Regions from separate parts of the Paraburkholderia sp. RL17-383-BIF-A genome, predicted to be linked through region 2. Evidence: riboswitches for the same ligand, from Rfam matches in the RefSeq annotation. Region 2 holds a riboswitch; the other holds the start of a gene.
The links. A riboswitch is a leader RNA that binds a small molecule or an ion and turns the genes downstream of it on or off. The one in region 2 is predicted to bind glycine.

Region 1: it holds a riboswitch for glycine, as region 2 does, so the genes downstream of both, P0D71_RS17080 (D-amino acid dehydrogenase) here and gcvT (glycine cleavage system aminomethyltransferase GcvT) in region 2, are expected to answer to the same signal.

Annotation. Positions count from the first base shown of each region.
Region 1 covers NZ_JARESR010000013.1:65,362-72,174, reverse strand. The annotation lists gene P0D71_RS17105 (lipocalin family protein) at 39-611, shown strand; gene P0D71_RS17100 (helix-turn-helix domain-containing protein) at 716-1,288, shown strand; gene P0D71_RS17095 (GNAT family N-acetyltransferase) at 1,295-1,822, shown strand; gene P0D71_RS17090 (PaaI family thioesterase) at 1,850-2,245, opposite strand; gene P0D71_RS17085 (LysE family translocator) at 2,287-2,919, opposite strand; glycine riboswitch at 3,129-3,221, shown strand; gene P0D71_RS17080 (D-amino acid dehydrogenase) at 3,412-4,623, shown strand; gene P0D71_RS17075 (BON domain-containing protein) at 4,805-5,065, shown strand; gene P0D71_RS17070 (acetate/propionate family kinase) at 5,068-6,228, opposite strand; gene P0D71_RS17065 (phosphoketolase family protein) at 6,242-6,813, opposite strand, start outside.
Region 2 covers NZ_JARESR010000004.1:122,210-129,022, forward strand. The annotation lists gene P0D71_RS06245 (alginate lyase family protein) at 1-464, opposite strand, end outside; gene gcvP (aminomethyl-transferring glycine dehydrogenase) at 624-3,560, opposite strand; gene gcvH (glycine cleavage system protein GcvH) at 3,634-4,014, opposite strand; gene gcvT (glycine cleavage system aminomethyltransferase GcvT) at 4,160-5,278, opposite strand; glycine riboswitch at 5,359-5,513, opposite strand; glycine riboswitch at 5,557-5,639, opposite strand; gene P0D71_RS06265 (YdgH/BhsA/McbA family protein) at 5,787-6,137, opposite strand; gene P0D71_RS06270 (oxidoreductase) at 6,333-6,813, opposite strand, start outside.

The DNA.
Region 1 (6,813 bases), on a different contig from region 2:
TGCTGTCACAGAACATCCTTTGCTAATGGAGTCGATCAATGCCCCTACGCCGTCAACCGGTCCTGCGCCTGAGCGCCATTTCACTCGTGGTCGGCGCAGTCTGCCTGCTTGGCGCGTGCGCGCTCAGCCCGGCCGGCAAGAGCGGCAACGCGCACGTGCCCGAGCCCGCGAAGCCCGTGGACCTCAGCCGCTATCTCGGCCGATGGTATGAACTGGCGCGCTATGAAAACCGCTTTGAGCGCGATTGCGAAGCGGTCACCGCAGAGTACGCCACGCGCGACGACGGCCTGATCGACGTGGTCAACAGTTGCCACCAAGGCGCGGTGAACGGTCCGCTGGACGTCGCGAAGGGCCGCGCGAAGGTGGTCGCCGATTCGGGCAATGCCAAGTTGAAGGTGTCGTTCTTCGGCCCATTCTTCTTCGGCGACTACTGGGTGCTAGATCACGCGGACGACTATAGCTGGTCGATCGTCGGCGAGCCGAGCGGACGTTATCTGTGGATCCTCACGCGTGAGGCCACGCCGGCTGCGAGCGTGAAAGACGCGCTGATCGAGCGGGTCCGCGCGCTGGGTTACGACACGTCGATGCTGCGTATGACAAGGCACGAGTAAGTCGCGCTCCTGGCCGGCTATCGGACGGTTGGTCCGCGTCAGCCGGACAGATCCGATTTTTGTCCTCATTGACCGATTTCCATATTCGAGATATTTTCCCGAATATGGAAACCCCACTCTCCGACGACAACGCCATCGACCGCCGTATCGCCCAGCGGCTGCGGGCGCTGCGCGCCGAGCGTAACTGGTCGCTCGACGATCTCGCGAAACTGAGCGGCGTGAGTCGCGCAACCCTCTCGCGCCTCGAAAACGCCGCCGTCAGCCCCACGGCGAGCGTGCTCGGCAAACTCTGCGTGGCTTACGGCCTGCCCATGTCGCGCCTCATGCACATGGTCGAGGAGGACTTCGCGCCGCTCGTGCCGCGCGACGCCCAGCCGCTCTGGACCGACGCCAGCATCGGCTTCCGGCGGCGTTCCGTGTCGCCACCCGCGCAGGCGTTGAGCGGCGAGGCGCTGGAATGCGAACTCGACGCCGGCGTGCGCATTACCTACGACGCGTCGCCACGGCCCGGCCTCGAACATCATCTGATCCTGCTGGAAGGGCAGTTGCAGATCACCGTGGACGGCCAGCGCCACAACCTGCAACCCGGCGACTGCCTGCGCTACCAACTGTTCGGCCCCAGCGCTTTCGTGACGCCCGCGCACCGCGCGGCCCGCTATCTTCTGTTCATCGTGTGAGCCAGCATGAGCGCGACCACCCTCACCCCTTTCTCCGCCGACGACCTCGTGCGTCATCTCCCTGAACTCGGCGCGCTGCTGGGCGCCTGCGTGCATGACGGGGCCAGCGTCGGCTTCGTGATGCCGTGTGGCGCCGACGAGTGCGAGGCGTTCTGGCGCGGCAAAGTGCTGCCTTCGTTGCGTGCCGGCGGCCTCGTGCTGCTGGTCGCGCGTCAGGGCGAAGCGATTGCGGGCACCGTGCAACTGGATTACGACACGATGCCGAATCAGCGGCATCGCGCCGAGGTGCGCAAACTGCTGGTCCATCCGGCGTTCCGCCGTCAGGGCATTGCGCGGGCGCTGATGACGGAACTCGAACGCCATGCGCATGGATTGCAGCGCAGCCTGCTCACGCTCGACACCCGCACCGGCGACCACGCCGAGCCGCTCTATAGCGCACTGGGTTATCGGACAGCAGGTGTGATCCCGGGATACGCGCGTGGCACGCACACCCATGAGTTCGACTCGACCACCATCATGTACAAGGCGCTATGAGCGAAGCGCGGGCCCGGCCTGTGCGCCTCACGCGGTCTTCGAATATTTGAACGTGCCCTGCGCGCTGGCGATCAGCAGCTTGCCGTCCACCCACGCCTCGCTGCGCGAGAAAAAAATCGAGCGGCCCGCGCGCTCCAGAAAACCCTTGGCGGTGACCAGTTCACCGAGTCCCTTGTCGAGATAGTTGGTGGTCAGCGACAGCGTGAACGCATGCCGGGCCGGGTCGCCGCTCGGCGCGAAGATGCCCGCATAACCCGCCGACGCATCGAGCAGCGTCGCGATCGCGCCGCCTTGCAGCACGCCCTGGCGATTGAGCTTGCTGGCATCGATCGGCATGACCAGTTCCGCGTAACCGTCGCGCCATTGCGTCAGGCGAACGCCGAGCGATTCGAGAAACGGGTTGTCGATGGGAAAGTCGGACATGAGCATGCCTTTGTGTTCGAGATGAGAGATGCAAGATGCGCTCAACGGCGCGAATCGAGCGCAATGCGGACCGCAAGTCCGGCGAGCACGGTGCCCATCAACCAGCGCTGCACCAGCAACCACACCGGCCGCCCGGCGAGAAACACGGCAATCGAGCCCGCCATGCTCGCGATCAGCGCATTGACCGTCACGCTGATGACGATCTGCACGCAGCCGAGCGCGATCGACTGCGCGAGCACGCTGCCGTGCCCCGGCGAAATGAACTGCGGCAGCAGCGACAGGTACATCACCGCGATCTTCGGATTCGCGAGGTTGGTGACGAGCCCCATGGTGAAGAGCTTGCTGCGGCTGTCGTGCGGCAGGTCGCGCACCTGGAACGGCGAACGGCCGCCCGGTTTGACCGCTTGCCAGGCCAGATACAACAGATAGAGCGCGCCGCCGAAACGCAATGCGTCGTACGCGTAGGGCACCGTCAGCAGCAGCGCGGTAATGCCGAACGCCGCGCAGAACATGTAGAACACGTAGCCGAGCGCGACGCCGCCAAGAGAAACGAGGCCCGCGCGACGCCCCTGACAGAGCGATCGCGAGATCAGGTAGATCATGTTCGGCCCGGGCGTGAGCACCATGCCGAGCGAGACCAGACCGAAGGCGAGCAGCGTTGTGAGGGCGGGCACGGCATTCTCCTTGGCGAATGAAAGTCGGACAGTGCCGCCAAATATAGCCGATGCCGCCGATTTCAGCTTCGCGGCCGGCTTGAGAAATTCGCATTGGCGTATGAGCCGCATTCATGTTCAATTGCGGCGCTTCTGGCCACTTCTTGCGCGGTGACTCGCACGAAACACTTGCGGCGAATTATTTTGAACGGTATCGTCGAGCCGTTCTGCAATGCAGCGCGGGAGAGATCGTCAGAAATTCGGACGACGCCGACGGAGCAACCGCCCCGGAAACTCTCAGGCAAAAGGACCGCGCAGCAGGAACATCTGGAGAGCGGCGCACCGGCATACCGCGTGCGCCCACCGAAGGGGATTCTCCGCGCACGGCTCATCACTCATGACGGGCCGGCCGCCGCGGGGAAGAAACTCTCAGGTACATGGACAGATGGGGCATCGACGCCGGTTTCGACATGAAATCGACACCGGTGATGCTCAACTACTCTGGACCATGACATGTCACGAATCGCCATTATCGGCGCCGGCATTACCGGCGTCACGACCGCTCACGCCCTCGCCCAGCGCGGCCACCACGTCACCGTTTTCGAACGCCACCGCTATGCGGCGATGGAGACCTCGTTCGCCAACGGCGGGCAGTTGTCCGCCAGCAATGCCGAAGTCTGGAACAGCGCGGCCACCGTCATGAAAGGCCTGCGCTGGATGCTCACGCGCGACGCCCCGCTGTTGCTCAATCCCACACCCACCTGGCACAAGTACTCGTGGATGGGCGAATTCCTGCGGCAGATTCCGCACTATCGGGCGAACACCGTCGAAACCGTGCGGCTCGCGATCGCCGCGCGCGAGCATCTGTTTTCGATTGCCGAAACCGAAGGCATCGACTTCGATCTCGAACGGCGCGGCATTCTGCATATCTACAAGACGCGCAAGGAATTCGATGCCGCCAGCAAGGTGAACGCATTGCTGCGCGAAGGCGGCCTCGAGCGCAGCCCGGTGACGGCGAGCGAGCTGCATGGCATCGAACCCACGCTGCACGGCGATTTTTACGGCGGATTCTTCACGCCGTCCGATTCGACCGGCGATATTCACAAGTTCACGCGCGGCCTTGCTCAGGCGTGCGTGCGGCACGGCGTCGAATTTCATTACGATGCCGAGATCACCTCGATCGAGCAGCCTGCCGAGGGCCGTTTTACACTGGCGGTCAATCTCGAAGGCGAATCGCAGCGCTTTGCGTTCGAACGGATCGTCGTCTGCGCCGGGGTGAAGAGCCGCGATTTTGCAGCCATGCTCGGCGACCACGTGAATATCTATCCGGTGAAGGGCTATTCGATCACTGTTTGTCTCGATGACGAAATCAGCCAGCAGCGCGCCCCTTGGGTGAGCCTGCTCGACGACAGCGCGAAGATCGTGACGAGCCGCCTGGGCGTGGATCGCTTTCGCGTGGCCGGCACGGCGGAGATCAACGGCTTCAACCGGGATATCCGTTCGGACCGGATTGCACCGCTAGTGGACTGGACGCGGCGGTATTTCCCCGAGGTATCGACCTCGCGCGTGATTCCGTGGGCGGGCTTGCGGCCGATGCTGCCGAGCATGCTGCCCAAGGTGGGCCGTGGAAAACGGCGTGGCGTGTTCTACAACACCGGGCACGGACATTTGGGCTGGACCTTGTCGGCCGCAACCGCCCAGGCACTCGCGGGCGCGATTCAGTAGGCGTGATGCGGCGGTTTCGCTAACGGCGGTGGCTCGACATCACAGCCGTCCCCAGATTTGAACTCCCCGTGCTGCGGGAGTTTGGGCGGCGGCTGTGGCGTGAAATCGCCGCCGTCGTCCAATGGCAGATGCTCCATTTCTGCTAGTGTTCTTCTATCCGTGTTACTCCGGTGGAGAACCCATGCCGCACGCCCGCACCGCAAAAACCAAGGCACACAACACACGCCTGAGCGACGCACAGATCGCCATGGAAGCGACGCGGCGTCTCGCCTGGGACGCCGCGGTTCCCGAGCATGCCGTGAAGGTCCAAGTCTCGCGCGGCCGTATCACGCTGCATGGCGAGTTGCAGCGCGACCAGCAACGCACCGCTGCACTCGAAGACGTGACGCGCCTGTTCGGTGTAACAGGCGTTCTGGATCACACTGTCATCAAGCCCGAATGAAGTCAGCCCTTGGTTGTCTGACGTAAAAGCGCGCGGCAATGCCGCGCGATCTGCTTTTCCTCTTCGGTGTGAATCGCCTTCACCTTGCCCGCCGGGTCGCCTTCGGTTAGTCCCATGAAAGCCAGTCCGTCGCAGACGCGCGTGCGAATCGCCTCGCTGTGCTCTCCAATGCCGCCGGTAAACACCAGCAAATCGATTCCGCCCAGCAACGCCGCATAGCCGCCGATCGTCTTACGCACCGCAGTGGCAAAGGCATCGATCGCGAGCGACGCATTCGCATCGCCCGCCGCAGCGCGTTTTTCCAACGCCTGCATATCGCTCTCGCCATCCGCGTAGCCGGCAAGACCGCTCTCGCGATTGAGCAGCGTCTCCAACGCGCCGGCATCGAGCCTCTCCACGCGCATCAGATACAGCAGCACACCCGGGTCGAGATCGCCGCTGCGTGTGCCCATCGGCACGCCGCCGGTCGGCGTCAGGCCCATCGACGTATCGATCGACTGGCCGTCGCGCAACGCGCACACGCTCGAACCGTTGCCGAGATGCGCGAACACCGCGCGCGCCGGCAAGTCGGCGCCGAGCCGCGTCACCAGTGATTCATAAGACAGCCCGTGAAAACCGTAGCGCATCACGCCGGCCTCCACATAACGGCGCGGCAACGCGAGTTGTGCCGCGCGCGGCGGCAGCGTGGCGTGAAACGCCGTATCGAAACAGGCGAAATGCGGTGCATCGTCGAAAATTTTCTCGGCCTCGTCGATCAACGCAAGTGCCGGGGGAATGTGCAGCGGCGCAAAGTGCACGGCGTCCTGCAATTGACGCCGCACGTCGGCGCTAATCCGCTGATGCATGCGCAAATGCGGTCCGCCATGCACCACCCGATGCCCGACCGCCGAAGGCCGCGCATGATGCTGTTGCGCAAGCACCTGCGCGAGCTTTTGCAGCGCGTCGGTCTGCGATTCCAGTTCGTGCTCCTGCTGCAGCAGTACACGGCCGTCGGGCGCCTTGATCCACAAACTGCCGTCGCTGCGTCCAATGCCTTCCGCGCTGCCTTCCAGCAGGAGCGATTCGTCGCCACCGGCGTACCGGAACAAGCCGAACTTCAGCGACGACGAACCGCTGTTCAACACCAGAATCGTTTGATCGTCAGCACCGTCTGGAGTGCGCATGGTCATGCCTCGCTCAGCCTTTCCACGTCCAGTTGCGGATCTCTTCCCGGTCGATGCCCTCAGCGTGCGCATACGCCAGATGTTCGATGATCTGGCCACGCAACCATTCCTTCGCATGGTCGCCGACACCGCGCAGTTTCGGCACGCGATCGATCACGTCGATCGCGAGCGAAAAGCGGTCGACCTGGTTGATGATCGCCAGTTCGAGCGGCGTGTTGATGTTGCCCTTCTCGTGATAACCATGCACATGCAGGTTGTCGTGGTTCGTGCGGTTATAAGTCAGCTTGTGAACCAGCGACGCATACGAGTGGAAATTGAAAATCACCGGTTTGGTGTCGGTAAACAACGAATCGAAATCGCGGTCGGACAAGCCGTGCGGATGCGCGTGCTCCGGCATCAACCGGAACAGATCGACCACGTTGACAAAGCGGATCTTCAGGTCGGTGAACTGCTCCTTCAGAATCTGCACGGCGGCGAGCGCCTCCATGGTCGCGATGTCGCCCGCGCAGGCCATCACCACATCGGGCTCGACGCCCTGATCCGTCGACGCCCAGTCCCAGATGCCGATACCCTTGGTGCAATGCG
Region 2 (6,813 bases):
GTCATGTCGTACGCGAGAATCAGCCCTTCGAAGCGGGTTTCGTCGATGGGATTGAAGCTTGGTTGATACGTCGTGACCCACGCGAACAGCAGGCGGTCGACGAGCTTCAGATACCGGTCGTCGCTGGTGGCGCGCCAGGCGAGCGCGGCGTCGCGCATCAGATCGAGATCCTGCTCCGCTTCGACGCTCTGGTCGTAAATGCCTTCGTGCGGCAGCGTGCCTTCGGTATGCAGTTTCGCCAGCGCATGCGGCTGGTCGTTCAGATGAGCCTGCACGTTGCTCACCAGCGCTTTCACGCCCGGATCGGCGTTCGTGCGTTCACTGGTTTGCAACGCGGGCGCCGCACAGAAATTCATCGCGGCCTGCGCTTGCGCCAGCGGCAGCAGCACTGCCGCGCCTGCCAGCAACAGTGTGCAGGTTTGCCGCCACGTGGGGGCTCGCCCTGGTTCGGTCCGGCTTTGCATCGATCGCACCTTTCGCGCCATGCGAAACTCCTCGTTAGGCTGATTCGGTGTGTGATGTTAGCCGTTTGCGGCCAGGAGCGACAGAGAACTCAGGAGAGAACCGCACAGCGCCCTGCCGCCTCTTTTCGAGACAGCGGGCGCTGCGCGGCAGCGGTCCGCTTACTCGTAGTCGGCGATCGGCACGCAGGAGCAGAACAGATTGCGGTCGCCGTACACGTTGTCCGCGCGGCCGACCGGCGGCCAATACTTCTTCGCGATCAGCGTGGGCAGCGGATACGCTGCGGTTTCGCGCGCATACGCGTGCTTCCAGTCATTCGCGATGACCACCGCCGCCGTGTGTGGCGCGTGCTTGAGCGGATTGTCCTCGCGGTCCGAGCGGCCATCTTCGACCGCGCGGATTTCCTCGCGGATCGCGATCATCGCTTCGATGAAACGGTCGAGTTCTTCCTTCGATTCCGATTCGGTCGGCTCGACCATCAGCGTGCCCGGCACCGGGAAGCTCATGGTCGGCGCATGGAAGCCGTAGTCGGCGAGACGCTTGGCGACGTCGTCGACGGTGATGCCGCTGGTTTCCTTGATCGGACGCAGATCGAGAATGCACTCGTGCGCGACCAGTCCGCCCGGGCCCGAATACAGCACCGGATAGTGCGGCGCGAGTTTCTTCGCGACGTAGTTCGCGTTGAGGATCGCGGTTTCGGTCGCGGCGGTGAGGTTCTTCGCGCCCATCATCGCGATATACATCCACGAGATCGGCAGGATCGACGCCGAGCCGTACGGTGCGCCGGACACTGCGCCAATGCCGTTCGGCGCGCGTTCATAGCCCGACGAGATCTGGTTCGGCAGGAACTGCGCGAGGTGCGCGCCGACTGCGACCGGACCGACGCCCGGTCCGCCGCCGCCGTGCGGAATGCAGAACGTCTTGTGCAGGTTCAGGTGCGAGACGTCGCCGCCGAACTGGCCCGGCGCGGTGAGGCCGACCATGGCGTTCATGTTCGCGCCGTCCACATAGACCTGGCCGCCGTGCGCGTGCACGATCTCGCAGATTTCACGCACGTTCTGCTCGAACACGCCGTGCGTGGACGGGTACGTGATCATGATCGCCGCGAGTTTGTCGGCGTGCTGATCGGCCTTCTTCTTCAGGTCTTCGATATCGACGTTGCCTTGCGCGTCGCAGGCAACCACGACTACCTGCATGCCGGCCATCTGTGCCGACGCCGGGTTGGTGCCGTGCGCCGAAGCGGGAATCAGGCAGACATTGCGATGGGCTTCGCCGCGCGAGGCGTGGTAGGCGTGGATGATCAGGAGGCCCGCGTACTCACCTTGCGAGCCGGCGTTCGGTTGCAGCGATACGGCCGCGTAGCCGGTGGCCGCGACCAGCATTTCTTCGAGCTGATCGATCATTTCGCGGTAGCCGACGGTTTGCTCAGCCGGTGCGAACGGATGGATCTGGCCGAATTCCGGCCACGTGACCGGCAGCATTTCCGAAGTCGCGTTCAGCTTCATCGTGCACGAACCGAGCGGGATCATCGAGCGGTCGAGCGCGAGATCCTTGTCGGACAGGCTGCGCAGATAGCGCAGCATTTCCGTTTCCGAATGATGACGGTTGAACACGTGGTGCGTGAGGTACGCGCTGGTGCGTTCGAGCGCGGCCGGCACGGATGCGGTGTTCGATGCGGCCAGTTTTGCGTCGAGCGTGTCGACTTGCGGAATGTCTTTCGCGCCCGCGGCTTGCGCGAACACTTCGAGCAGATCGGCCAGATCGCGGCGCGACGTGGTTTCGTCGATCGACAGGCCGACTTGCGTGTCGCTCACGCGGCGCAGGTTGATGCGCTTCGCAATCGCTGCGTCGTGCAGCGCTTGCGTGCGTACGCCGGTTTCGAAGGTGAGCGTGTCGAAGAACGTTTCGTTGACGAGCGTATAGCCGAGTTGCTTCGCACCTTCGGCCAGCAACGCGGCGATCCGGTTCACGCGCAGCGCGATCGTCTTCAGGCCGTGCGGGCCGTGATAGACGGCGTACATGCTGGCCATGATCGCGAGCAGCGCTTGCGCGGTACACACGTTCGAGGTGGCTTTCTCGCGACGGATATGTTGTTCGCGCGTTTGCAGCGCGAGACGCAGCGCGGGGTTGCCTTGTGCGTCGACGGTCACGCCGACGAGGCGGCCCGGCATCTGGCGCTTGAATTCGTCGCGCACAGCGAGGTAAGCCGCATGCGGGCCGCCGAAGCCGACCGGCACGCCAAAGCGCTGCGTATTGCCCACGGCCACGTCCGCGCCCCATTCGCCCGGCGGCGTGAGCACGGTCAGCGCGAGCAGGTCGGCGGCGACCACCACGTGGCCGCCCGCTGCATGGATCGCTTCGGCGAGCGCGCGATAGTCGCGCACGTCGCCGTTCACGCCCGGGTATTGCAGCAGCACGCCGAACGCATTCGCGTTCGCCGCCTCCGCAGCCGGGCCCACTTTCACTTCGATGCCGACCGGCGTGGCACGAGTCTTCACCACTTCGATGGTTTGCGGCAGCACGTCGTCGGCCACGAAGAACACGTTCGACTTCGGCTTGCCGATGCGCTGCAGCAGCGTCATCGCTTCAGCGGCGGCGGTTGCTTCGTCGAGCAACGACGCATTCGAGATCGCCAGACCCGTCAAGTCGACGATCATCTGCTGGAAGTTCAGCAGCGCTTCCAGACGGCCTTGCGAGATTTCCGGCTGATACGGCGTGTACGCGGTGTACCACGCCGGATTTTCCAGCACGTTACGCAGGATCACCGTCGGCGTGTGCGCGTTGTAATAGCCCTGCCCAATGTACGAGCGGAACACCTGGTTCTTGTCCGCGAGTTCACGCAGCGCGGCGAGCGCTTCGGCTTCGCTTTTCGGTTGCGCGAAGGGGCCGAGCGGCAGCGTTTCGGTGCGGCGGATCGTCTTCGGAATGACGGCGTCGATCAGCGCGGCGCGCGACGCGAAGCCGAGGGCTTCGAGCATCGCGTGCTGGTCGGCCGCATCCGGGCCGATGTGCCGTTCGGCGAAGGCGTCATGCACTTCGAGCGCGGCGAGCGAGAGAGGAGTGCGGTTCATCAGACGATCCGGGTGTTCGAGCTTCATGGGTGTTCCTGGCGGTGCGGCTATCTCTGCGCGAGGGACGCGCCGCACCAATCGGGTTAAACGTAAAGGTGAATCAGGCGCCGATCGACTTGCTGTACGCGTCGGCGTCGATCAGACGGTCTTGCGTGGCGTCCGCGGCCGGCTTGATCTTGAAGAGCCAGCTTTCGTACGGCGAGGTGTTGACCGAGTCCGGGGTGTCGGCCACGGCCGTGTTCGCTTCGATGATTTCGCCCGAGACCGGCGCATAGATATCGGAAGCGGCTTTCACCGATTCGATCACGGCGACGGTGTCGCCAGCGGTCACGGTTTTGCCCAGTTCCTGGACTTCGAAGAAGACGATATCGCCGAGCGCTTCCTGCGCGTGGTCGGTGATGCCGACCGTCAGCGTGCCGTCCGCTTCGGTACGGACCCATTCGTGCGATTCGGTGTATTTTAGATCGGCCGGGATGCTCATCGGATGCTCCTATGCGGTGTGATTCGGTAATGACTTAAAGGGCCCCCAAACCTGTCGCTTCGCGCCAGGTTCCCCCGAGGGGGAACAAGAAAACTTGGGGCGGCCCGGCGTTTTCTTGTGAAGGTTTGCGCACGCGCCGGCTTGCTTAAACCGCGAGCACTTTGCCGTTGCGCACGAACGGCAGTTTTACCACGCTTGCGGGAACGTTCTTGTCACGAATTTGAACGTGAACGGTGTCGCCCGGCTGCACGCCTTTCGGCACGCGCGCAAAGGCGATCGATTCCTGCATGGTCGGGGAAAACGTGCCGCTGGTGATTTCGCCTTCGCCTTGCGGCGTGACGACTTTCTGATGAGCACGCAGCACGCCTGCTGCCTTGCCGTTGTCCTTCAGCAGGATCAGGCCGACGAACGCGGCCTGCGAACCGTCCGCTTCCAGCTTGCCCTTGCCGACGAAGTCGCGCGGCGAGGTGAGGTCGACCGTCCAGGCGAGGCCGGCGTCGAGCGGCGAGACGTTGTCGTCCATGTCCTGGCCGTACAGGTTCATGCCGGCTTCGAGGCGCAGCGTGTCGCGCGCGCCGAGTCCGGCCGGGCGCACGCCTTGCGCTTGCAGCGCGTTCCACAGCGCTTCGACGTGATCTGCGGGGACGATGATTTCGAAGCCGTCTTCGCCGGTATACCCCGTGCGGGCTACGGTCAATTCGCCGAACGGCGTGTCTTCGATGCGGGCGGCGTTGAACGGCTTCAGCGCTTCGGTGGCGGCGCGCGCGGCCGGCACGGTTTGCCAGACTTTTTCGCGAGCATTCGGGCCTTGCACGGCGACGATCGCGTAGTCGCGGCGCGGCGTGATGGTCAGGCCGAAGCTGCCTTCGGCGTTGAGCTGGCCGAACCAGGCGATGTCTTTGTCGGCGGTGCCGGCGTTGACGACCACGCGGAAGTGATCTTCGCCGAAGTAATAGACGATCAGGTCGTCGATCACGCCGCCGTTCGGGTTCAACAGACAGGAGTACAGCGCGCGGCCGGGCGTTTGCAGCTTGGCGACGTTATTGGCCAGCGCATATTCGAAGAAGGCGCGCACGCGCTCGCCGGTGAAATCGACGACGCACATGTGCGAGACGTCGAACATGCCGGCGTCGGTACGCACGGCGCGGTGTTCGTCGATTTGCGAGCCGTAGTTGACGGGCATGTCCCAGCCGCCAAAATCGACCATGCGGGCATTGAGCGCACGATGGGTGGCGTTGAGCGGGGTGTGTTTGAGTTCGGTCATGGGGCCTCGGGCATCTCGCGAAACAAAAAAGGCCATGCGGCGCTACGCCTCGCGGCCTTTTAGCTGCGAGCGATGCGTTGCATGGCCCCTCTGTCCTCGATACCTGAGAGATTGCGTTGCCGTGAGAATGTGAATTCGTCACGGTGAAACGCGCGCCCCTTCGGTGGGCAGCCTGCCAGATCCGCTCGATTTATAACGACGCAGACGGCTACTGCCGCTCTCCAGAGTGCGAAAAACCTGTGCGCTGAGCTTGGTTCAACGCGGGTTCTTCGACGCGGTCGGTCCTTTTGCCTGAGAGTTTGCGGGTGTGCCCCTTCGGCGGCGCGGCCTGCGGTTTCCTGCGGCCAGCGCGCTCTCCCGACGCGTGCGGCGAATGTACGCGAGGGCCGGGGGCTTGTCAAATCTGGGCCCGCGAGCGGCACGGCGGTTGACGCGGCGTCTTGCCCTCGCCAAAAAAGCGCGGGACGCGATGCCCGCGCTTGCACTGCTTCGGCGCCTGAGCGCGCGATTATTCGCCGATGGCGTGTGCCGCGTTGTCCAGTTCCTGATTCAGCACGCGCTGTTCGTCGCTGGACAGGCCACCGCCGTGTTGCGCGGCCATGTCATGCGCTTCCTGACGGATCACGTCGAGGCGATGGTGCAGCGCGCCGCCTTGCGGGGGCGGGTAGTAGCCCTGATTCACGCGATTGTCGATACGGCGGCTGAGATTCTCGATGCGGCCGTCGACCTGGCGCAGGCGCTGATCCGCGATCTGCTGCGGGTTGGGGCGCGGTGCCGGCGCGGGTTGAGGCGTCACCACACAGGCGGCGAGCGAACTGAGCAGGGCGCACGCGGCGAGCGCGCGGATAGTACGGGGCATGAACTCTCCGGAAGTCATAGTCGTTTTGTCTTGCTACTTGGGTAGCAACGGCTGACTGCCGGAGCGCGCTGACCGGCGGCGCGTTCTTATTTGTAACGTTATGTTCCTTTCGGGCCTGTCAGGATCGTGGCCCGCGCGGGAGGCGGCAAGTGCCATTTTAGGTACACAAGGCGTTTCGACGCGCGGGCAAACAGTTCAGCGAACGCGCTCGAACGGCAGCCGGACGCCTTCTTCCGAACTCCGGGCGGCGAGTTCGATAATTGTCATTACGTCCACAGCGTCCTGAGCGCTGACCGGGAACTTCACGCCGTTCTGGATGGCGTCGGCCACGGCGATATAGAAGCCAACGTAATCTCCATTACGCGTCGGCAGCTCGCGCTCGACTTCCTGATCGCCTTCCAGTACGCGCAGCAACCCGGCCGCATTGCCCGCGCCGAAGCCTTCGTCGCCGGGCCGCAGGCCGGCTTTCAATTGATCTTCCTGCGTGTCGAGCCCGGTTTTCACATAGCTGCCGCGCGTGCCGTGGATCGAGAAGCGCGGCGCGACCAGCGCGGTCAACGCGCTGGCGTGCAACACCACTTCGAACTCACTGTAGCCGAGCTGGATATGCACGTAGTCCGGTGCGCTGGCATTGTCGCGATGCGTGCGCACGGTGGCCGACACGCTCTGCGGCGTG